Regions from separate parts of the Hymenobacter jejuensis genome, predicted to be linked through region 3. Evidence: riboswitches for the same ligand, from Rfam matches in the RefSeq annotation. Region 3 holds a riboswitch; each other region holds the start of a gene.
What was found. A riboswitch is a leader RNA that binds a small molecule or an ion and turns the genes downstream of it on or off. The one in region 3 is predicted to bind S-adenosylmethionine.

Region 1 (8,187 bases), 2.2 Mb from region 3:
AGGAGCGCCTATTTGGCCTCACCAACGGTCAGGGCAACCACGGCGAGGACGTGAAAGAGTGTTATTACTACCTCGACAACACGCCCACGCACTCCTATATGAAGATGCTGTATAAGTATCCGCAGCAGGAGTTTCCGTACGTGCAGCTGGTGCAGGAAAGCAAGCGACGCACTCGCGAACAACCTGAATACGAGATACTTGACACTGGCATTTTCGATAAAGGCCGCTACTTCGACGTGTTCATTGAGTACGCCAAAGCCGGCCCCGACGATATCCTGATTCGGGTGACGGCCCACAACCGCGGCGTGGAAGCGGCACCGCTGCACATTGTGCCGCAACTGTGGTTTCGGAATACCTGGGCCTGGGATTTTGGCATTGCACGCCCCAAAATAAGCATTGGCGGCACCAGCACGTTGCAGACCGAGCACGAGCTACTGGGCTCCTACAAGCTGTACTGCGCCCAAGACCCCGAGTTGCTCTTCTGCGACAACGATACCAACGGACCGCGCCTCTACAACCTGCCGCCCGAGCGGCTTTTTTTCAAAGATGGCATCAACGATTACATCCTCAACCATGATATCGCGGCCATCAACCCGTTGGAGCGCGGCACCAAGGCGGCGGCCCACTACTCTTTTACTATCGAGGGCGGCACGAGCCAAACGGTGTGCCTGCGGTTGAGCAACAACACCGACCTGGAGCAACCTTTTGCGGGCTTCGAGGAGGTATTTGTGGCGCGGCAGCAGGAAGCCGATGAATTCTATAGGCACTTCGAAGAATCGCTGGCCACACCTGACTTGCAACGCATTCAGCGTCAGGCATTTGCCGGAATGCTCTGGAGCAAGCAGTATTATTATTACGATGTAGCCCAGTGGATCGATGGAGACCCGGCTGTGCTCACGCCGCCGCCGCAGCGCCAGAAGGGCCGCAACAGCAACTGGCGCCACCTGCGCAACGCCGACATCATCTCGATGCCGGATAAGTGGGAATACCCGTGGTACGCCGCCTGGGATCTGGCCTTTCACTGCATTCCGTTGGCCATGCTCGACCCCGAGTTTGCCAAAAAGCAACTCCTTCTGCTCACGCGCGACTGGTACATGCACCCCAACGGCCAGTTGCCGGCCTATGAGTGGCACCTAGCCGACGTAAACCCGCCAGTACACGCCTGGGCTACGTGGCGCGTCTACCAGATGGACCAGAAGCAGAACAACGGCCAAGGCGACATTGCCTTTCTGGAAGCCGTTTTCCATCGGCTGCTGCTCAATTTTACGTGGTGGGTCAATCGCAAAGACAAGGATAACCGCAACATTTTCGAGGGCGGATTCTTGGGCCTTGACAACATCGGCGTATTCGACCGCAGCGCGCCCCTGCCGACCGGTGGTTACATCGAGCAAGCCGACGGCACGAGTTGGGTGGCGATGTACGCCCTCAACCTGATGCGTATTGCGCTGGAGCTGGCCAAAACCAACCCAGTTTATCAGGACATGGCTAGCAAGTTTTTCGAGCACTTTCTCTACATCGCCGAGGCCATGACCAAGGTGGGCGATGAAGCCTACAACCTGTGGGATGAAGAAGACGAATTCTTTTACGACGTGCTGCATACCCCTGACGATGAGCGCATTCACTTGAAAGTACGCTCTATCGTAGGTCTGATTCCGCTGTTTGCGGTGGAAGTACTCGACGACGAAATGCTGGCGGCCATGCCTGAATTTGAGTACCGGCTGAAGTGGTTTCTGGACAACCGGCCTCATTTGGCCGAGTTGGTGTCGCGGTGGCAGGAACCGGGCAAGGGCGAGCGGCACTTGCTTTCCCTGCTCCGCGGGCACCGCATGAAAAAGCTCCTTCACCGCATGCTCGACGAGTCCGAATTTCTCTCCGAATACGGCGTGCGCGCCCTCTCGCGCTACCACCTCGAGCATCCGTACGTGTACGAAACCCCCGAGATGGATTTCTCGGTGCGCTACGACCCCGGCGAGTCGGTTTCGGATTTGTTTGGCGGCAACTCCAACTGGCGCGGCCCCATCTGGTTCCCGATTAACTACTTGATAATCGAGTCGTTACAGCGTTTCCATTTTTACTACGGCGATACTTTCGAAGTAGAATATCCGACGGGCTCGGGGCAGTTCAGCACCCTTAAAGAAATCGCCGCGGCCCTCTCCGAACGCCTGACCAAGCTGTTTGTTCGCAATAAAAAAGGCCAACGACCCGCGTTTGGCAAGTACAAGCTGCTGCAAAAGGACCCGCATTTCCGCGACTACCTTCTGTTCCACGAGTACTTCCACGGCGACAACGGCAAAGGCCTAGGTGCCAGCCACCAAACCGGCTGGACTGGCCTGATTGCCAAATTGTTATATACCCCAAAATAGCATAGCAGCCACAGCGCCAAGCGGCGGAATTGGTTTTTACTCCTGAATTGCTTATAACAAAAGAGCCGGCGCAATGCGCCGGCTCTTTTGTTATAAGCAATTTCATATCAACTAATAACCTCTTGCGGGGCGGGTTGCGCTTCAGCCTGAATGCCTTGCCGCAGCTTGCTGTTTTTCTTGCCATAGCCGAAGTAGATCGCTAATCCAATGGCCAGCCACACAAACAGACGAATCCAAGTGTCGGCGGGCAATGACAGCATCATCACTAAGCAGGTTAGGATGCCCAAGATCGGCACCAGCGGCACCCACGGCGTGCGGAACGGGCGCGGCGTGTTAGGCTCGCGCTTGCGCAAAATCAAGATGCCAATGCACACCATCACAAAGGCCAGCAACGTGCCGATGCTCGTCATTTCGCCGACGACACTGATGGGCACCAGCCCGGCAAACAGGCTAATAAACACGCCCAGCAGCAGATTGGACTTGTGCGGCGTCTGGAAGCGCGGATGAATCTGGGAGAAAACGCCGGGTAGCAGCCCATCGCGCGACATGGTAAAAAACACCCGCGACTGGCCCAGCAAATCGACCAGAATCACGGAGGTATACCCAATCAGAATGGCGATAATGATGGCTTGGCTGAGCCAGGCATAAGGCGTCTTTTCGATGGCAATGGCCACCGGCGCCGCGCTGTTTTTGAACTCCGTGTAATTGGCCAGACCCGTCATGACGTGCCCGAACAGCACAAACAAAATCGTGCAGATCACCAGCGAGCCGATGATGCCGATGGGCATGTTGCGCTGCGGATTCTTCGTTTCCTGTGCCATGGTGGCTACGATGTCGAAGCCGATAAACACGAAAAACACCACCCCGGCACCCCGTAAAATGCCGCTCCAACCAAACTCGCCAAAGTGGCCTGTGTTGGCCGGAATATAAGGATGGTAGTTGGCTGGGTTGATGTACTGCCAGCCTAGCACGATAAACACGGCCACTACTGAGAGCTTCAGGGCCACCACAATGCCGTTGTAAACGGCCGAGCCTTGCGTACCACGAATGATGATGGCCGTGATGAAGAGCACGATCAGGATGGCGGGCAAGTTGATAAAACCCGACACCACCGAGCCGTCGGCCAGCGTAACTTTTTCGAAGGGCGAAAGCACGAGCTGCGCCGGCATGTGAAGGTCGTATTTGGCCAGAAAGCGCACCAAGTACTGCGACCAGCTGATGGCCACAGTCGCGGCACCCACAGAGTATTCGAGCACCAAATCCCAGCCGATGATCCAGGCAAATAGCTCACCCAGAGTGGCATACGCGTAGGTATAAGCAGAACCCGCCACGGGCACCATAGAGGCAAACTCGGCATAGCACAAAGCCGAAAAGGCGCAGCCAATGGCCGCCACCACAAACGACAGCGTGACGGCCGGTCCGGAGTGGTTGGCGGCTGCAATGCCGGTGAGCGAAAAAAGCCCCGCCCCAATGATTACCCCGATGCCGATGGCAATCAGGTTGAGGCCACCTAAGCTGCGTTTGAGAGTATGAGAGCCGGTTTCGGCAGCTTCCTGCCGCAGAAGTTCCAATGATTTTTTTAACATACAATACGGTTCGGACAAGGCGGGCCACCGGCCGGCTTATCACGATAGAAACGGGAAAAAAGGCTGTGGACTACGCAGCTTGGCTATACCAGAATCACTTTACTGATTCGTATATAAGCACTTGATTATCAAGGTCTTATATACGAATATAAGTTCTGACTCAATTAGGAGCCACAAGCTGCGGCAGTACCGAAAAACAATCAGCAACAACAACCAAATGCGAAGCTGCAGCAGGCACGATCAGCCGTTATCAGAACGGAGCCAGCAGCCGTACGAGCGCACAACAGGAACGGGGCAGCAAGGTTGTTGGAAAAAGCCACGGCAACTTGTTTTTATATGGTCAGGACTTGGCACCGTTTCGGATGGCCCGAGGGTTGCCGGCGTTTCATAGAGCCTGTCTCTCCACGCCTCGGTATAAAAACAATCCTTTGATGGGGAAAGAATTGATGCCGCAAAGGTACGTACCGCAACTTTGCATTACCAAATGCGATCTGTCAGGCGGCCCTTTCGGCGGGTACAGCAGCATCCGACTCGAGAAAGCGCCGCATGCGGAAGCAGTTCATGGCGGTTTCGCCAAGCTGCTCGATCAGGCGGTAATTAGCTACCGCTCCTACTGCTGCCCCAATGAAGGGCATCAGCTGGGCCATCTTTGCCAGATCGATGTAGTCGCGATACTCTTGCTGGAAAGTGCGCCAGTCAAAAGCTTGCACATCGGTGGGCAGCTGGTGGCGATACTCTTCCCAATTGACTACGCGGTGGTACACTTCGTTGCGGGTGTGCTGGCTCGAAAAGGCCAGCTGAAACACATGCAGTAAGTACAAGCGTTCGGTGTAGTCGCGCACATCGTATCCGTACAGCGACGCCACGTCAAATAACAGCTTGATTTTGAGGCCTAACAGCAACGGAAAATCGGCCAGCCCCAGCAGGAAGCCGCCCGCGCCTGTTACGGCTCCTTCGGCCGAAGCCGTGTTGCGGTAGGATCGCACGCGGCAGCGAACCGACTTTTCACGCTCTTCCAGCGAGGCATCGGCAGTGGGCCGGCGCGTGAGGTACGAAGAGCCGTACAGCACACCGCGCACCATCTGCTTGATAGTGACTGTGATGGCTTCATGCAAGCGCTCAGGCAGCCAGGCATTAAGGCGCATCTGTACCCGTCGCGTGAAGCGGTTGAGGTATGAGGGCGGTCGCTGCATCTGTTCTTGCCACGTCCGCAGCTCCGCATAAGCTAGCTGTTCGTAGGAAGTCATAGTATATAGATACGCAGAATAAAACCTACAGGCTCAATTCTTTACATCTATTCTGGCTAAAAGATTCAGGGGTCGATCTATTCTTTCCCCCGGCACGACTTCCGCAACAAGCGCCGAACTCGCCCAAACTATCTCAACCGATATATCCGCTCAATGATCTCTACCACTTTCGCGCCTTCCTGCGCATTGGTTGTAACAGCGGCCCCATGCTGAATCACATCTATCACATTATCAATTACTTGCGCGTGGTTGGCAGCGCTCCCTTTGTACGCCCCATATTCGTTCGCCGGATTGGTGGGGGGCAACGCAGGTAACGTGTAGTCGCGTAGGTGGCAATATTCGACTTGATCCAGGTACTGCCCTCCGATTTTGAGGCTGCCGTGCTCGGCAATCACCGTGATGGAGCTTTCGAGGTTACGGTCCCAGACCGCGGTGCTGTATTGAAGCGTGCCCGAACCTCCGCGCACCAAGTCAAAAGTAACGAGGCCACTGTCTTCAAACTCCGTGATGCCCTGATGGTTGAAGTCTCGAAAACGAGCCTGTAGGTTGGTAACATCGCCAAAAACCCAGTACAACAAATCGATGAAGTGGCTGAACTGCGTGAAGAGTGTGCCGCCGTCCTGGGCCTGGGTGCCGCGCCAGCCGCCAGGACGATAATAACGCGCATCACGGTTCCAAAAGCAGTTGATCTGGACGAGGTAAATCTGACCGAGTCGGCTTTCGTTGTAGACTTGCTTGAGCCAAGCGGCCGGGGGCGAGTACCGGTTCTGCATTACCCCAAACACCAACTGGCCTGTTTGCTGCGCTGTATACACAATATCCTCAGCATCAATATATTGAAGAGCAATCGGCTTTTCAACAACGACGTGCAAGCCGTGGTGCAACCCCGCAATGGCTTGGGGTGCGTGCAGGTTATTGGGAGTTGCCACGGTCAGGACATCCGCGGCTATCTCGGAAGCAAAAAAGGCGTCTAAAGAATTGAAAAACGGCACCCCAAATTCTGCTCCCAATTCTGGTCGTAGCTCTGCGCGCACGTCGACAATGCCCACCAGCTGTGCCCGTTCGTGGCGAGAAACCAAAGCAGCATGCCGACGGCCAATGTGTCCTACCCCACAGATGACGAAGCGGATCGGCGGCATAAGCTTATTACTCTCGGCTTGATGTAATGCTTTGATTTCCAAACAATAGGCACTTAAAAGCGGCGTATTATATCCACAATATACTCTACCTGATCGTTCGTCAACATAGGATGCATGGGCAGAGACAACACCGAACGGGACAACTTTTCGGCTACTGGGAATTGGCCGGCTTTGTAGTTCAAATAATGATAAGCGGGCTGCAAGTGCACGGGCAACGGGTAATAGATAGCGCTGGGTACACCTTGCGAGAGCAAATGCTGCCGGAGTTGGTTGCGGCGCTGCTCATTTTCAAGGGTGAGAGTGTATTGGTGAAAAACATGCGTGCTGCGGGGGTCGCGGGCAGGTGTATGCAGGCCGGCAACATCAGCAAGCGCAGCATCATAGTGGGCCGCGATGCGCTGCCGGGCAGCCGTCCAAGTGGCTAAGTATCGGAGCTTTACGCGCAGCAGGGCGGCTTGCAGTGTATCGAGACGGGAGTTGAGGCCGATGTGCTCGTGGTGGTATTTGCGGGTCTGGCCGTGGTTGGAGAGTTGGCGCAGGTACGTGGCACGGTCGGGGTCGCGGGTGAAAAGCGCGCCACCGTCGCCGAAGGCACCAAGGTTTTTGGAGGGAAAAAACGACGTCGTTCCCACCGCGCCCACCGCGCCGGCCTGCATTTGCCTACCATCGGCAAAGGTGTAGGTCGCGCCAAGGGATTGCGCGTTATCTTCTATTAATACAATACTCTGAATATCAGCAATTTGCAACAACCCCTCTACATCAGCACATTGCCCAAACAGGTGCGCAACGATGACCGCACCCGTACGCGGCGTGAGTGCCGCAGCCACCGCCACCGGGTCGAGGCCAAACGTATCGGGCCGCACATCGACTACCACCGGCCGCAAGCCTAGTATTGCAACTGTCTCAATAGTAGCCACATACGTAAAAGCTGGCACAATGACTTCGGCGCCCGGCGTAAGACGGAGACTCATCAGTGCCAATTGCAGGGCATCGGTACCGTTGCCACACGGAATCACATGCGGGCCACCGAGATACCGGCTCAGTTCCTCGGCAAATTGTTCAACGTCAGCACCTTGAATGAACGCTGCTTCGCGCATCACCTTACCTAGGGCCGCATCAAGTTCTGGCTGAATAACGGCGTGCTGAGCCGCAAGATCGAGCAGTTGGATGGGTGTGGCGGTGACAGTCAAAGTAAGGACGGCTACGGATATGCTTCAAAAATAAACGGCCTGTTGGAAGCGCTGCTAACGCAACCTGCTCCGCAACCTGCGCTTGCTTGGCGTCGTTAGTTAGAGAAAAATATTCGCAAGCGGATATTTCGTTTATGAAATTAAACCCTTGTTGCGATGCTTAAAAAGATCCTAACTATCAATGCGTTAACAGCGCTGCTGGCAGTAGGCGGCTTGACTGTTACCCAACTGGGATGTACGCCAAACCAGAAAAAAGAGACCTCGCAAGAAAGCGATAAAGCCTATAACGATTTCAAAACCTTCGTGTCGAACGCGGAAGCAAAAGCCGATAGCGTGGGCGACGAAACGGAAGAGGCTTACAACAACGAAACCACCCAGATGAAGTCGAAATTTGACTCGAAAGTGGCTGCCGTTGACAAATACGCTGACCAATACGACAACAACCGCCGCCAGGAAATCGAGCAGTTGCGCACCCGCTACACCACCGCCTACGACAAGCGCGACGTGGCATGGCGTAACCGGCCCAGCGCAGTCAAAACTACCACCACAACTACTACCAAGACCAGCAGCAGTGACAACGCGCCAGCCGAAACGGGCAAATACTACAAGCTCAGCAACCCGGCGGCCAGCATGACTGCGGCTAATGCGCGTAGCACCTACGA
Region 2 (8,187 bases), 410 kb from region 3:
CCAACTGCGTAGCCTTCGGCTGGGTTATCCTGTGATATCGTGCTGAATGTTAGTAGGTTACTGGCATCTTCATCGGGCCGACGTACATATACTTCCACTTCAAGATCGGTGGTGTACGTGGACTTTTCAGTAGTTGTGAGCTTGGCGTAGGAGTAGCGCAACCCCGCCCTTAGCGCCACCAAGTCGGCCAGCACAGCCGAGCCCGTTGGGTGCCCACCGGCCCCGCAACCGCTCAGAAACTGCGTGCCGGCGTACGTAGCTTCAAGAACAACGCCGTTGAACTCTCGCTCGACTGTGTAAAGCGGCGCTGTAGCCGCCACAAATTGCGGCGTTACAAATGCGGTTACGCGCCCGTCGGGCAGCTTTTGCAAGCTGGCCACCACCTTGATTTTCTGGCCCAAAGCAGCGGCGTAACGGATATCCTGCGCAGTAACGTTCTCAATGCCAAGGTTTAATACTTGTTCCGGCTCTAGGAGCAAGCCGTAGGCGTGCGCGGCCAAAATGGTGGCTTTGCTGCGCGGGTCGAATGCGGCCATGTCGAGCGTCGGGTCGGTTTCGGCGAAACCCAGTGCTTGCGCTTCAGCCAAGGCCGGCGTGTAGTCGGAGCCTTCTTCAGTCATGCGGCTGAGCACGTAATTCGAAGAGCCGTTGAAAATGCCGCTTACCGATTCGAGCGGTTCGTGGCTGAAATATGCATCCAGAGTCCGGACGATGGGAATGCTGCCGCACACTGCCGCCTCATACAGCAACGTACCGCCAAATTCGCGCTGCAATGCCACCAACTCCGTCAGATGGCGCGCCACCATCGCCTTGTTGGCCGTCACGATGCGGCGGCCTTGGCGCAGGGCCGTGCTTACCAGCCGAAACGCTTCGGTTGGGTCGTCGATGACCTCTACCAGAATGTCCAACTCAGGGTCCTGCAAGAGATCGTCGGCGTGAAAATCGAAACGATCGTGCGGAAGCGGCCGCGCCTTGGTTGGGTTTTTGACGGCAATGCGCCGGATGTGAGCGTTCAGTTCCGGCAGCTTTTCCAGGATATCGTATAAGCCCTGCCCGACGCAACCAAAGCCAATGAGACCAATTTGAAGAGGGCGGTCAGCAGATTTAGTAGTTGGCATAGATGAAGAAAGAGTAATCCGATTAAATTGTTAAATAATTTATAATCAATATGTTATAAACTGTCAATGGGCGAAGGTATGCGCGTAAAAGCGCTCCAGAAAATGCGTGATTTGGTCGGTTTCGATCAAGAAGCCGTCGTGGCCATACTGCGAATCCATTTCGGCATACACCGCACCCGGAATGTGGCGAGCCAGTAGCTGCTGCTCGCTGGGTGGAAAAAGCACATCCGACGTGATGCCCAGCACCAGCGTGCGGGCCCGAATCCGGCCCAGCGCCGCGGCAATGCCGCCCCGGCTGCGACCTACGTTGTGCGTGTCCATGGTTTTGGAGAGCGCAACGTAAGTATAGGCATTGAAGCGAGCCACAAGCTTGTCGCCCTGGTACTGCTGATACGAGCTGGCCCGAAAGCCATCGATAGTATCGTCCATCGTTTCGGCTTGGGTAAGCCCGTAGGCTTCGTAGCTGCGGTAGCTGAGGAGCGCAACGGCGCGCGCGGCGCGCAGTCCCTGCTGCCCACCGGTAGGTGTGTTTTGGTTATAAGTGCTATCTGCTTGAATAGCAAGTCGTTGGGCTTCGTTAAAAGCAATGCCCCAGGGCGAATGCTGGGCGTTGGTCGCTAGCACTACCAGGTTGCCAAAAAGGTCCGGTTGCTGAATCGCCCATTCCAGCGCCTGTTGGCCGCCGAGCGAGCCCCCGATCAGGGTATGAACTTTTCTAACTCCCAAATGCTGCCGCAACTGCTCGTGCGCCGTCACCATATCGCGAACGGTGAGCAGCGGAAACCGGCTGAAAAGCGCCTCGCCAGTCGCCGGATCGGGCGTTAGGGGGCCTGTAGAGCCGTAACATGAACCCAGAATATTGGCGCAAACAATAAAGTACTCGGCCGGATCAAAGTGACAATTCTCCCCAAACAACCCCGGCCACCACTCCAAAACGTTGGAGTTGGCGGTGAGCGCGTGGCATACCCACACCACATTGTCGTGGTTGGCATTGAGCGTGCCATACGTATGGTACGCCACCTGCACATGCGGCAGCGTGGCGCCACTTTCGAGCGCTAAAGGATGGGGTAAGGTGAAAAATTGACTATCGACCATAAAGTAGATGCGTGTTGCAGAAGCTCAAGGGATAAGCTTTGCAAGGATTTTCAATAGCCCGCGGGCTGAACCTGCTGGATCGGAGGCAGTCGGTCCCACCCAAAAAGATCCCTCGATCCGGTTCAGCCCGGGCTACTGAAGGATGGTCAAAACGGCTCCCTCTCTCACAAAAAACCGTTCTGCCATCCGCAATGCGGCAACTCCCGAAAGAAGGCGGCTACCGTTGCGACTCGTCGCCGCGGCCACCGCCCAACCTCTCATTTACACTTCCAGGGGTTGCGCATGTTCTTTTTCGGGCTGCAACAACGTGCTGCCCACTTCTTCCGCTTGCAGCGGCGCTTCATTGCGAACGGCTTCGAAGGCCTGCGCCAGATCGGCACGGATGTCTTCAAAATGCTCGATGCCAACCGACAGGCGCAGTTGCGTAGGCGCTACACCAGCGGCGCGCTGTTCGTCGTCGGAGAGTTGTTGGTGCGTGGTAGCCGACGGCTGAATAATGAGCGTCTTGGCGTCGCCCACGTTGGCTAAGTGGCTCACCAGCTTCAGGTTATCAATAAACTTGGTGGCCGTTTCCTTGCTGCCTTTGATGGTGAAGGTGAGCACGCCGCCGAAGCCGCGCTTTAAGTACTTCTGCGCCAAGGCGTTATAGGGGCTGCTCTTTAGGCCAGGATAGTTCACGCTCTCGACCTGCGGATGCTGCTCCAGCCAAGTGGCCACCCGAAGTGCATTTTCTACGGTGCGGTCGACGCGCAACGACAGGGTTTCGAGGCCTTGCAACAGCTGGAAGGAGTTGAAAGGGCTGATGGACGGCCCAAAGTCGCGCAAGCCTTCTACCCGCGCCCGGATGATGAAGGCAATGTTGCCAAACGGGCCGTTTTTGCCGAATACGTCATTGAAAACCAAGCCATGATAACCTTCGGAAGGCTCCGTAAACTGCGGAAATTTGCCGTTGCCGAAGTCGTATTTGCCGCCGTCCACGATCACGCCGCCGATGCTGGTACCGTGGCCGCCGATCCATTTGGTAGCCGACTCTACTACGATGTGCGCGCCGTGCTCCAGGGGGCGGAACAAGTAGCCGCCAGCGCCAAACGTATTGTCTACAACCAGCGGCAGGTCGTGCTTCTCGGCAATGGCGGCAATGCGCTCAAAATCAGGCACGCTGAAGCTGGGGTTGCCGATGGTTTCGAGGTAAATCGCCTTGGTTTTGTCGTCGATCAACTGCTCGAAATGATCGGGATTATCGCCGTCGGCAAAGCGAACCTCAATGCCCAAGCGCTTGAAAGCCACTTTGAACTGGTTGTAAGTGCCGCCGTAGAGGAACGACGAGCTAACAAAGTTGTCGCCGGCCTGGAGGATATTGTTAAGGGCAATGAACTGAGCAGCCTGACCCGAACTGGTTGCTAGCGCTGCTACGCCGCCTTCGAGGGCAGCTACACGCTGCTCAAACACGTCGGTGGTTGGGTTCATCAAACGGGTGTAGATGTTGCCGAACTCCTTAAGGGCGAAGAGGTTAGCGCCGTGTTCTGCGCTTTTGAAGACGTAGGAGGTTGTCTGATAAATCGGAACTGCGCGGGAGCCGGTAGTCGGATCGGGTTGTTGGCCGGCGTGTACTTGGAGGGTTTCGAAGTGCAGGTTTTGCGTAGACATAAAGAGGCTGTGATTAGGAAGTGTCAGAAGGAGAAAGATGCTGTAAATCAGGGCGTAAGCGACGGACGGCTTAGGCGAAGCTCCTCAAGAGCGCAAGGTTGCGCTGAGGCAGGAAAAACCCGTCGGAGAGCGTACCAAGACGCTGCAAGACGCAGTTTTGCGGTAAGTACAGAGGGGGAGGAAAGGAGGCTAGACTCGACTTAGCGAGTTAGCAACAACAGGTGCAACAGCGGCACATTCGCATTCGCATGACTACACCTTCGGCGCGGCTAAGAGCAGCGGCAACCGAAACACGAAAACCCATTGGCAAACCGGCGTGCAGAAACGCAGCCGTGGCGGATGGGTACGAGAGGGCGAAAGCGAAAGAGTTTTGCATGGCACTCAACTTATATTCCCCGTCGGCGGATGCCGGGCCGGGCAGGAATTGGCACCTTTCGCGCGGTCGAAGGTTGCCAGCGGGTCACGGAGCCTGATCTCTCGCCGCTTCTGTATAAATTTTGAAAACTACCCCGCCGCGAGCGGGGGAGTACCGGGTTGGTAGCTACAAATGTACAACTGGATTTGACATACGCAAATCCAGGGCAATATTTTTTGCGCGACCTAGTCGGCAGTTTATGAGCTACTTAGCTAAAAAAGAACAGAAGCACAGGAAAAATATTTTGCTTAATGACCCGAAAAACGGTTTCAGTAAGCCGCTGATTTGGCTTCCTAATCGCTGTTATTCTTCAAGTGTTACTAAGCAATTCTGCGTGGCTTCGTACTTCTTGCCCGAAACCTTTACACACATGGTGTCTTATAAAGAAGAATCAGTCTAAATAGGTAAAAATCAATAGCTTATATGCAAAAAGGCTGCCTCCAGTTGGAGGCAGCCTTTTTGCCTGGTTATGTAAGAGAATAAGAGCTTAGCTCTTAGGCAATGTAAGCACTTGGCCTACCTCGATGTGATCGGGATTGCTGCCGATAATACCTTTGTTGGCTTCGTAGATCTGGTGCCATTTGGCAGCATCGCCATAATGATTTTTGGCAATTTTCGACAGTGAGTCACCACTTACGACAGTGTACGTGTCGCCTTGCGTAGTAGCAGAGGCAGGTTGGGCGCTGTTGCCACCAAAGAAATCGGTGTTACCCGCATTCTGGTTGGGCTGATTAGCCGGTTGAGCAGGTTTTTCTTCGCCTTTATTCAGAAAATCAAACAGTCCCATAGTGTGTAAAGCTTTAGATTAGAGAGGAGAGAAAAACTTGGGCAGTGGGCAAGTGCACCATTGCCACGACATCAGGGGAGCTTACGCGTTTAGGATGAATAAGTTGTAGTTCCGGAAGCTCAAGAGTTGGGTGCTAACTCTTTTGGCGCGGCTGCCGTAAGAAGCGCTGTGTTTGATGCCGTGAGCTCCACCCAGCGGGCATCAACTAGCATATTGCTCACCTTCCTAACCCTTACAACGAACCCATGAAAACCTCCCTTTCTCCCTTCCGGTATTTGGCCAGCTTGCTGGTGTTGGTGGCTTTGCTGACCGCAAGCTGTAGCCAGGAAAATAAAGTTGGCGAAACCAACCTGCTTTACGGTACCGATAGCAAAGTCTGGAAAACCGATAAAGAAACCTCTGCCACCGGCGATAAAGTAGCGCAAACCAGCGCCGACAAGAAAACCGAGCTCCGCTTCTATGCCAACGGCAACTTCAACATGTCGTCGCCCACCCAAACAATGCAGGGTACTTACACCTTCGATCAAGCTGCTAAAAAGATCACGTTGACGCCTGCGGGTGGCCCCAATTCCCTGAGCTTTGACGTAGTTAATCTGACCAAAAATGAGATTACTCTCAAAGCCCCAGATGGCTCGCAGATGATGCTGGAAGCTGACTAACAGCATTGAAAATACAATTTCTAGCCATTAAAAAAAGCCCTTCTGCATAGTGCAGAAGGGCTTTTTTTAATGGCTAAGTGCTCTGAAAGGTGATTTGTAACTTATTTATAGTCAAAATAATTGTGAATTAGGGTGCTGGTTGCTTGACGAACACCCGTGAAATCCAGCGGGGCAGGAATATGGCCCCGAGCACGAGGTACATGTAATACGTCACGATGCGGTACAGGAGCACGATAAAGTTGGTCATCGTGGGCGTACCGATGAATTTGCCGAAGAACGTCGGGAAAGCCCCTTCGGCAATGCCCGCCCCGCCCGGTGTAATGGCGATCAACAGAATAACTTTGTAAGTAAGGTTGCGGCCAAAAATGAGCGCGAACTCGTTGGCGTTGACATTGACGAAAGCCGCGATGATACAGCCGATTACGGCATAGCGAGCCGTCCAGACAAAGGCTGTGGAGAGCGCCGCTCGAAGCCAGTAGCCCGCACCGTTGCCGCGGAGCTGCGCCGAAGCCCATACCATCTCGTTGCCGTGCTGGTACGCTTTGGCCCGCCAGCGCCGCAGCCCCCGAATTGAAAAGAAACGGACCAAGAAGCGCTTGACAGACAAGGGATTAATAAAAATCGCATAGAGCATCAGGCCGGCGTACAGCGTGACCGAAACGTAGCTCACCACAAACGCTACCCGCAACGTAGCCACCAACCCGCCTTGCAGTGCCTCGTGCGGATATAAGGCGTCGCCGGCTACCCACACCACCAGCGGTACCATGATGACATAATACAAATTGTCGAGCATGGCCGTTGCCATCACGTACGCCAATGATTTGCCGAGCGTAATGCCTTCTTTATTAAGCAGAAAGGGTGCTATGGCCGTGCCACCCACTGCCGAAGGCAGCACGCAGGACGCAAATTCCCAAATCATGATTACGTCCAAGCTAGCCCGCCAGCTCAGGGCCCGCTCTGACATGTGCCGGATCCGGTAGACATAGCCTAAGTCGCGGGCTAGCAGCACCACCAGCATAATGGCCAGCCAGTGCAATTTCGCATTGGCCAGCGGTGCCAGATCGCCGGGTTTATAACTGCGCCAAAACATAAAGCCCACCACGCTCAGGCCAATCAGGACGGGCAGCACGATGCGCGAAGGCCGGAGCTTATCGAGCAGCTGCTGTTCTTGACTGTTCTGCGTGAGCGGCATAGGCGAGGGGGTGAGGCGGAGCGTAAAAGTAGAGAATCTTGGGTGGCGGCGCTGTTAAATCCAGATTAAGAGGCCCTAACGATATGGCGATGGCAACAACCGGTAGCTTGGAAAAATCGTAACTTTGTCTGTTGTACGTAGCAGAATACTCAGGTTACAGCCTAACCTTTTAAAGCACGTGCCTGTTGCCTTGCTGAATTCTACTTTTGCCTTATAGAATATGATTGTCGAACCTGGTGAATTGCTGGCGGCTATAAACTCGCCCAACGACCTAAAAAAGCTCAGCCAAGATCAGCTGGTACAACTCAGCCAGGAGCTCCGGCAGTTCATTATCGACTCGGTTTCGATTTACGGAGGCCACTTTGGGGCCTCACTAGGGGTAGTAGAACTAACGGTGGCGCTGCACTACGTTTTCAACACTCCTGACGACCAGCTGGTGTGGGATGTAGGCCACCAGGCTTACGGCCACAAAATCCTGACCGGACGCCGCGACCAGTTCCCCACCAACCGTCGCTATGGCGGCATGTCGGGCTTTCCGAAGCGCAAAGAGAGTGAGTATGATGCCTTCGGCGTAGGCCACAGCAGCACTAGCATAGGCGCGGCTCTGGGTATGGCTGTTGCCTCTGATTACAAGAAAGAGTTTGACCGTCAGCACATTGCCGTAATCGGCGACGGTGCCATGACGGCCGGAATGGCTTTTGAGGCGCTCAACCACGCCGGCGTAACCAATACCAATCTGCTGGTTATCCTCAACGATAACTGCATGAGCATCGACCCCAATGTGGGGGCGCTCAAAGAATATCTAACCGATATTACTACGTCGCGCACCTACAACAAAGTGCGCGACGAGCTCTGGAATGTGCTGGGCAAGCTGAGCAAATTCGGCCCCAACCCCCAGCAGATTGCCCGCAAGGTAGAGCAAGCTATGAAAGCTACTTTGTTGAAACAGAGTAACTTATTTGAAGCCCTGAAATTCCGCTATTTCGGTCCGGTCGATGGGCACGACGTCGACCATTTGGTTACGATTCTGCGCGATCTCAAGAGCATTCCGGGCCCCAAGCTGCTGCACTGCGTTACGGTGAAAGGCAAAGGCTACGCCTTGGCCGAAAAAGACCAGACGCTGTGGCACGCGCCGGGCTTATTCGACAAAATCACGGGCGAGATTTACAAGAAAGTCCCGGACAAGCCCCAACCGCCCAAGTATCAGGATGTATTCGGGCATACGCTGGTAGAGTTGGCTGAGCAAAACGACAAGATCATGGGCGTGACGCCGG
Region 3 (8,187 bases):
CTGATAAGGTGTGCAAAAGGTTTTGGCGAGCCTTCCCCGTAGTTTGTTACCACGGCAACGGCTGGCCTTTGTGAAAAAAGCCGCCCGTAGGACCATCGCTGGGCAGCGTCGCCAGCTCAACGGCCGTGCGTGCACCTTCTTCGATGCTGAGTGGCGCGCCTTCGCCGCCAAGCTCCGTTTTTACCCAGCCGGGATGCGCCGAATTTACTTTGACGGTGGTGTCTTTTAACTCTCTGGCTGTAAGCACCGTGAGCATGTTCAGCGCCGCTTTCGACGACATGTAGGCCGGCATCAAAAAAGGGCTGTTGCTCATGGCCGTAAGCGAACCCAGGCGACTGCTGTGGTTGACGATGCGGCCCGCCGGACTTTGCTTAAGCAGCGGCAGCAGTGCCTCCGTCACGGCAAAAACCGCGAACACATTGATCTCGAACGTGCTCCGAAACAGCGCCACCGTAGCGTTGCCAGTAGGGTCTTCCTGCACCCCGGCGTTGTTGACAAGAATATCAAGCCGGCCAAAACGTTGCTGAAAGAAAGCGGGCAGCGCGGCCACCTCCTCGGCGTTGGTTACGTCGAGCTGCACGGCGTGCGCATCGAGGCCTTCCTGACACAATTGGTTGGCGGCTGCGTTGCCGCGAGCCTCGTCGCGAGCGCCAATCACTACCGTAATGCCTTGCTGGCCTAGTTGACGGGCTATTTCCAAGCCAATGCCTTTGTTGCCGCCCGTAACCAGGGCTACTCTCTTTGCCGGTTCGCTCATGTGTTGCCGCGCTAATCAGTTGCGGCGTATAGAAGCGCTGGCGTGGGCAAAAGGTTACAGCAACTACTTGCTACTCCGGATAATGATTAAAATTAATATTTAGTAATTAATTGATTATCAATACATTGCATTAAAGCCTGTCGGCAAGCTTCCGGCAGTGCCGCATCATTGTAACTGCCTACTGCACAACCACTTCTACCCGACGGTTGCGCGGCCGTTGTTTGGGGTCTTGGTTGTCGGCGACGGGGCGCATGCCGCCGTAGCCGCGGGCCGTAAGCCGCACCGAATCAATGCCTTGCTGCACCAGATACTGCCGCACCACACGGGCGCGCTGCTCCGAAAGCCGGAGATTTAGCGCGGCTTCGCCTACATTGTCGGTGTGGCCGGCTATTTCCATGCGCAGTGCGGGCTGCTCGCGTAGAGTGCGAGCCAAGGCATTGAGCACAGGGCGCGAAGTCGGCAGCAGGGTGGCAGTGCTTTGGGTAAAATACAGGTTGGGCAGCGTCACGACGTCGCCTTTGCCCAATGCCGACATATCGGGCAAGGATGCCGCTTCGTCGGTGACAGGCTCGGGCGCAGACGCTACCTTGGGCTGTGCTGCAATTGCCCGCGGCCGACGGCCTGTTGGTAACGCCGCTTTTAAAGGCGTAAGTATTGATTTTCTGGGAGGTGTTGTCGGGGCGGCGGCTACTACAGGTGTATTGTTTGCTGTCGTTGAGCGGGCTGCAACGGCGGGCTGAGGCCGAGCTGATTTAGGCAGAATAGGTACGGCAGAGGTTGGCATAGCCGAATACAGATTGGTAGTCGGGATGGGCTGGGGCGCTTCGGTGGAGTTGGGTAGCTGCCAAGCCAGCAGCGCCCGCGTGTCCTTTTCAACCTGATAATAGTCTACCTGCAGCGAGTAGTACCGGCCTGCCGTTAGCCGTTGGTGGGCCGTATAAACGGCGGCAGCCTGGTTTTGCCAAGAGTTTAAGATTTTCCGGCCGCCTACCCGTACGCGCATGCCGTCATCGGTCGTGATTTGAAAAGTGTAAACCCCTGTTACTGGGGCATATAGGTACCCCGTCCAGTGCACCGAAAACTGCTCGCCGGGTACGTTCGGCCCGGGCGATATCCACCGGCCTTCCCCTCGGGGGCCGATGGTCCAGTTAAAATCGATCGTTTTGTCGATGCGGGTTAAGGCCAGCTTCTCGAAATTCTTGCCGTCGAAATAGTCGCCTTTCAAACCGTCGCCGGCGGCAACCTGCGCCATGCTCACCTGCGCTACACCGAGCAGCATCAACGACAGCAACCGCACCAATGCTTTCATGCGCAACCTCTGCTAAGTAAATGATCCACACCGTTGTTGGGCTAACGCGGCAGCTTTTCTTGTTAGTATATAGAAAATAAAATATTTGCGAATGCGCATCCGGAGAACAGATAATCGGGCGGTAAACCAAGCCCGCGGCAAGTCCGTTTATTTTTCGGTGTTTAGGATGTACCTTTGTTGTGATACTTATCCAGAAAGACCGAGGGATTGGGCCCTACGACGTCTTGGCAACCTGACCGCGAAGCAAGGTGCCAACTCCCATTTCGCCCTCTTGGAGGAAACGAAAGAAGATAAGTACGGAACCTGCACCCGCAGTTTTCTCTTTCTGGATAGGTTTTTTGTACCTGCCGTTTTGAAAGAGAATCTATGAAGACGCACTGTTCCGACTCGCCCCTCTACTCCATCCTGCAACAACGCATCCTGGTGCTCGACGGCGCCATGGGCACGATGATTCAGCGCTACACGCTGGACGAGGAGGATTTTCGGGGGCCGCGCTTTGCCAATCATCCCAAGCCCTTGCGCGGCAACAACGACCTGCTCTCGCTCACGCGCCCCGATATTATTCGCAACATCCACGCGGAATATTTCGCTGCCGGGGCCGACATGGTGGAGACCAATACCTTCAGCGGTACCTCTATCGCGCAGGCCGACTACGGATTGGAACACGTTGTGTATGAGCTCAATTACGAATCGGCGCGGCTGGCCCGCGAAGTAGCCGATGAGTTTACGGCCCAAGACCCCAGCAAGCCGCGCTTTGTAGCCGGTGCCATTGGGCCAACCAACCGCACGGCCTCGCTTTCGCCCGACGTAAACCGCCCCGGCTACCGTGCTACCACGTTCGACGAGTTGGCCACGGCTTACCACGAGCAGGTGCGCGGCCTCATCGACGGCGGCTCCGACGCGCTGCTGATCGAAACCATTTTTGACACGCTCAACGCCAAAGCGGCGCTCTATGCCGTGCAGCGCTTCTTCGACGAAGGTGGCAAAGTTGTGCCGATCATGATTTCGGGCACGATCACCGACGCTTCCGGCCGCACGTTGTCGGGGCAGACGGTGGAAGCCTTTTGGAACTCGATTCATCACTTGCCACTCTTGAGCGTGGGCCTGAATTGTGCCCTGGGCGCTAAGCAGCTCAAGCAGTACATTCAGGAACTGAGTCGCATTGCCAACGTGCACATTTCGGCGTACCCGAATGCGGGCTTGCCCAACGCGTTCGGCGGCTACGACGAGTCGGCGCAGGAGTTTGCCGAAGTGGTGGAAGATTACCTCCGCGATGGCCTGCTGAACGTGGTCGGTGGCTGCTGCGGCACCACGCCCCAGCACATCGGCGAGCTAGCCAAGTTGGCACCCCAATTTGCGCCACGCCCCTTGCCTACGGTGCCGCAGGCGACGCGCCTCAGCGGCCTCGAACCCTTTGGTATTTACGAAGATAGCCTCTTTGTCAACGTTGGAGAGCGCTGCAACGTGACGGGTTCGCGGGCGTTTGCGCGCCTCGTCCGGACCGGGGCGTACGAGCAGGCGTTGGCTGTGGCGCGCGAGCAGGTAGAAGGCGGCGCGCAGGTGCTCGACATCAACATGGACGAAGGCATGCTTGACTCGGAGCAAGCCATGACCACGTTTCTCAACCTCATTGCCTCCGAGCCCGACATTGCCCGCCTGCCCATCATGATCGACTCGTCGAAGTGGAGCGTGTTGGAAGCCGGTCTCAAGTGCGTGCAGGGCAAAAGCATCGTCAACTCCATCTCGCTAAAAGAAGGCGAGGAGGTTTTCAAGCAGCGCGCCCGCACCGTGCGCCAGTACGGTGCCGCTGTCATCGTGATGGCCTTCGACGAAGACGGCCAAGCCGACTCGTTGGAGCGCCGCAAAGAGATTTGCCAGCGCTCCTACGACATTCTGGTCAACGAGCTGGATTTTCCGGCCGAGGACATCATCTTCGACCCCAATATCCTGACCGTGGGCACCGGCATGGAGGAGCACCGCAACTACGCCCTCGACTTCATTGAGGCCGTGCGGTGGATCAAGCAGAACCTGCCCGGCGCCCGCACCAGCGGCGGCGTGAGCAACATCTCATTCTCGTACCGCGGCAACGACGTGGTGCGCGAGGCCATGAACTCGGCTTTCCTCTACCACGCCATTCGGGCAGGGTTGGATATGGGCATCGTAAACCCCAGTCAATTAGCGGTTTACGACGAAATTCCGCCGGACTTGCTGGAGATGGTGGAAGACGTGCTGCTCAACCGTCGCCCCGATGCTACCGAGCGACTCGTCGATTTTGCCGAGACCGTCAAGCAAAAAGACAAGGTGGAAGTGGTGGCCGACGCGTGGCGCAGCCTGCCCGTCGCCGAGCGCCTGCAACACGCCCTGGTGCGCGGCATCACCGATTTCATTGAGCAGGATACCGAGGAAGTGCGGCAGCAAGTTGGTCGGCCGTTGGAAGTGATCGAAGGCCCCCTGATGGCCGGCATGAACGTCGTGGGCGACCTGTTTGGTGCCGGCAAAATGTTCCTGCCGCAAGTCGTAAAATCGGCGCGCGTAATGAAGAAAGCGGTGGCTTATCTGGAGCCCTACCTGCTGGCCGACAAGCGCGGACAGGAGCGCCAAACCGCGGGCAAGATTCTGCTGGCCACGGTGAAGGGCGACGTGCACGACATCGGCAAGAACATCGTGGGCGTGGTGCTGGCCTGCAACAACTTCGACATCGTGGACTTGGGCGTCATGGTGCCGCTAGAGAAGATTTTAGAAGAGGCTGTTAATCAACAAGTTGACATTGTGGGCCTGAGCGGCTTGATTACGCCTTCGCTAGACGAAATGACGTACGTGGCCGCCGAGATGGAAAAGCGCGGTATGAAAATTCCGTTGCTCATCGGCGGGGCTACTACCTCGCGCCTGCACACAGCTGTCAAGATTGCGCCGGCATATTCCGGCCCCGTGGTGCATGTGCACGATGCCTCGCGCTCGGTGGGCGTGGCGGCGGGCCTGCTCGGCTCCAGCGAAGCGGCTTATGCGCAGACGGTTGCCGATGATTACCGCCAGCTACGCGAAGACCACGCCGGCCGGCAGCGCGACAAGCACTACCTGAGCATTGAAGCGGCACGCCAAAATCAGTTTAAAGCCGATTGGCAAACGACGCCTATCACCAAGCCTACCTTCCTCGGTACCAAGGTGTTAGAAGATTACCCGCTGGCGGAACTGGCTGAGTACATCGACTGGACGCCGTTCTTTCATACTTGGGAGCTGAAAGGCCGCTACCCGCGCATTCTGGAAGACGAAACGCTGGGCGAAGCAGCCCGCAAGCTGTTTGCCGACGCGCAGACGATGTTGCAGGAACTAATTGATAATAAATCAATTACGGCTAGTGCGGTGCTGGGCTTCTGGCCTGCCAATACTGTTGGCTACGATACCATCGAAGTGTACGCCGACGATACGCGCGAGCAAGTCACCACGGAGTTTTTCACGTTGCGGCAGCAAGGCGAGAAGGGGCCGAAAATCCCGAACCTGGCTTTCTCCGACTTTGTGGCGCCCAAGGAAACGGGCCGACAGGACTACATCGGTGGGTTTGCCGTGACGGCGGGCATTGGCATCGAAAAGCTGATCGAGAAATACGAAGCCGACCACGACGACTACTCCAGCATCATGGTGAAAGCCTTGGCCGACCGCCTCGCCGAAGCCTTTGCCGAGCGCCTGCACCAGCGCGTGCGCGAAGAATTCTGGGGCTATTCGGCCGACGAGAAGCTGACGAAGGAGGAGCTGATTCAGGAGAAATACCGCGGCGTGCGGCCCGCGCCCGGCTACCCCGGCTGCCCCGACCATACCGAGAAAATTACCCTGTTCAAGCTGCTCGACGCGGAGCAAAAAACAGGCATCACCCTCACTGAAAACCTAGCCATGTACCCGGCCTCGTCGGTGAGCGGCTTGTACTACGCGCACCCTGATTCCCGCTACTTCGGCTTGGGCCGCATCGGCCGCGACCAGGTGGAGGACATCGCCCAGCGCAAAAACATGCCGGTCGAGGAACTGCAACGTTGGCTCGCCCCCAACCTCAACTACGACCCGACCAGCATTCCCGTGACGGCGCTATAACGGCACGATTCCCCTACTTTTTCAAGGAGGGGTGCCCGAAGGGCGGGGTGGTAAAGTCGTTGCTTGGTTGAACGCAAAACTCCTGTAAACAACGCCCTTTACCACCCCCAACTCGCGCCGCTTGATGCGCGGAATTTAAAAAGGAAGCTTAGCTTATCATTACAACGACTCTCCAATTGAAAATTGGAGCTGCCCTATGAAAGTAACCGAACATTTAGAGCGCGCCAACGGCAAAACGCTATTCTCCTTTGAAGTGCTGCCGCCGCGTAAGGGTGAGAATATCAAGAACTTATTCTCGAATATCGAGCCTTTGATGGAATTTAAGCCGCCGTTTATCGACGTCACCTATCACCGTGAAGAATACGCGTATCGCAAGCGGCCCGGCGGGCTGCTGGAGAAGGTGACCGTGCGCAAACGGCCCGGGACGGTCGGCATTTGCGCGGCCATCAAAAACCGTTTCGACGTGGACACCGTGCCGCACCTGATTTGCGGGGGCTTTTCTAAGGAGGAAACCGAGAACGCGCTGATTGACTTGCACTTCCTGGGCATCGACAACGTGCTAGCCCTGCGTGGCGACCCCATCAAAACGGAATCTCATTTCGTGCCCGACCCCAACGGCCATGCTTACGCTTCGGACCTGATTGCGCAGGTAGCCTGCATGAACAAGGGCCACTACCTCGACGAAGAGCAGGAAGACTCGTTTGCGACCGACTTCTGCATCGGCACGGCCGGCTACCCCGAAAAGCACTTCGAGGCGCCCAACTATGGCGCCGACATGCGCTACCTGAAGCAGAAGGTGGAGCGCGGTGCCAATTACATCGTGACGCAGATGTTCTTCGACAACGAGCAGTTTTTTGCCTTCGAAAAGAAGTGTCGGGCGGCGGGCATCAACGTGCCCATTATTCCGGGCCTGAAGCCCATGACCACCAAAAGCCAGCTGACCATGCTGCCGCGCACGTTTTACCTCAACATTCCGGAGGCGTTGGCCGAAGCCGTGCACGACGCTCCCGACAACGCGGCGGCCCGCGACATCGGTATCGAGTGGTGCATCAACCAATCGAAGGAGCTGATGGCGCACGGTGTGCCCTGTCTGCACTATTACTCTATGGGCAAGGCCGAATCCATTCGTCGGGTGGCGGCGGCCTTGTTTTAACTGTCATGTTATGAGATACTTATAAAAGCGTCTCTGAAATATATTATCACTGGAAAGACCGCTCGATGTAGCGGTCTTTCTTTATTTGGCGTATATCTGTCCGACGTAAGGGCAAATCGTTTCTTCGCAATCCGCATCCCCATGGACCGTCAGCAGCAACTCGACGACTTATTTGCGCAACTGCGCAACGCTGCCGCGCCCGCTGAGATGGAAGCGTTGCAAAACGGCATCTGGCAGCTGTGGCTCGATACCGGCGATCAGCTCCTGAACAAGAAGCTTGAAACCGGTATGCGGCTGCTGGCAGCCGGCGACTACACCACGGCCATTGCCAGTTTCACAACGCTGATCGAGCAGAAACCCGATTGGGCCGAAGGCTGGAACAAGCGGGCAACGGCGCACTACCTGCGCGGCGAGTACCGGGCCTCCTTGCTCGACGTGGCCGAAACGCTGCGGCGCGAACCCCGTCATTTTGGGGCGCTGGCCGGATGGGCTACCATGTTGCGCATGCTCGGCGACGACCGCGGCGCCCTGCATGTGTTGCAGCGCCTCTCGAAAATATGCCCTCAGCTGCCGGGACTACAAGACCAGATTCATGATCTGCGCGACCGTCTCGACGATGCTCATGGTTAGCTAAGTTACTATTGCACAACTAAAAGGATACTTGTATATTTCCGGTGTGAAGGTATTGGGGTTTGGCCCCACCCAAGACTCAATACAGGCTTAAAGTTCTCAAAAAGCCACTTCATTGGACCTTTTATTTATTTCCCACCCGCCCGTCGTTTGGCTGTAATAGAACGAAACTAAGAATGAATTAGTCTGGTTGAGCGCCTTTTTGAGGTGGCTGGCAGCGCGTTTCTTCTGGTTTAGCATTTCTACGCACCCTTATGA

Region 1: it holds a riboswitch for S-adenosylmethionine, as region 3 does, so the genes downstream of both, FHG12_RS00240 (amino acid permease) here and metH (methionine synthase) in region 3, are expected to answer to the same signal.
Region 2: it holds a riboswitch for S-adenosylmethionine, as region 3 does, so the genes downstream of both, FHG12_RS11195 (O-acetylhomoserine aminocarboxypropyltransferase/cysteine synthase family protein) here and metH (methionine synthase) in region 3, are expected to answer to the same signal.

The regions. Positions count from the first base shown of each region.
Region 1 is NZ_CP040896.1:76,472-84,658, forward strand. It holds gene FHG12_RS00235 (MGH1-like glycoside hydrolase domain-containing protein) at 1-2,363, shown strand, start outside; gene FHG12_RS00240 (amino acid permease) at 2,471-3,949, opposite strand; SAM riboswitch class I at 4,279-4,370, opposite strand; gene FHG12_RS00245 (EcsC family protein) at 4,444-5,196, opposite strand; gene FHG12_RS00250 (Gfo/Idh/MocA family protein) at 5,325-6,335, opposite strand; gene FHG12_RS00255 (DegT/DnrJ/EryC1/StrS family aminotransferase) at 6,389-7,525, opposite strand; gene FHG12_RS00260 (DUF6565 domain-containing protein) at 7,682-8,187, shown strand, end outside.
Region 2 is NZ_CP040896.1:2,717,743-2,725,929, forward strand. It holds gene FHG12_RS11185 (homoserine dehydrogenase) at 1-1,118, opposite strand, end outside; gene metX (homoserine O-acetyltransferase MetX) at 1,182-2,213, opposite strand; gene FHG12_RS11195 (O-acetylhomoserine aminocarboxypropyltransferase/cysteine synthase family protein) at 2,475-3,860, opposite strand; SAM riboswitch class I at 4,244-4,357, opposite strand; gene FHG12_RS11200 (LysM peptidoglycan-binding domain-containing protein) at 4,763-5,062, opposite strand; gene FHG12_RS11205 (copper resistance protein NlpE) at 5,308-5,721, shown strand; gene FHG12_RS11210 (lysylphosphatidylglycerol synthase transmembrane domain-containing protein) at 5,849-6,913, opposite strand; gene dxs (1-deoxy-D-xylulose-5-phosphate synthase) at 7,134-8,187, shown strand, end outside.
Region 3 is NZ_CP040896.1:2,307,093-2,315,279, forward strand. It holds gene FHG12_RS09440 (SDR family oxidoreductase) at 47-757, opposite strand; gene FHG12_RS09445 (PA14 domain-containing protein) at 936-2,066, opposite strand; SAM riboswitch class I at 2,250-2,363, shown strand; gene metH (methionine synthase) at 2,433-6,146, shown strand; gene metF (methylenetetrahydrofolate reductase [NAD(P)H]) at 6,343-7,299, shown strand; gene FHG12_RS09460 (tetratricopeptide repeat protein) at 7,441-7,929, shown strand; gene FHG12_RS09465 (energy transducer TonB) at 8,184-8,187, shown strand, end outside.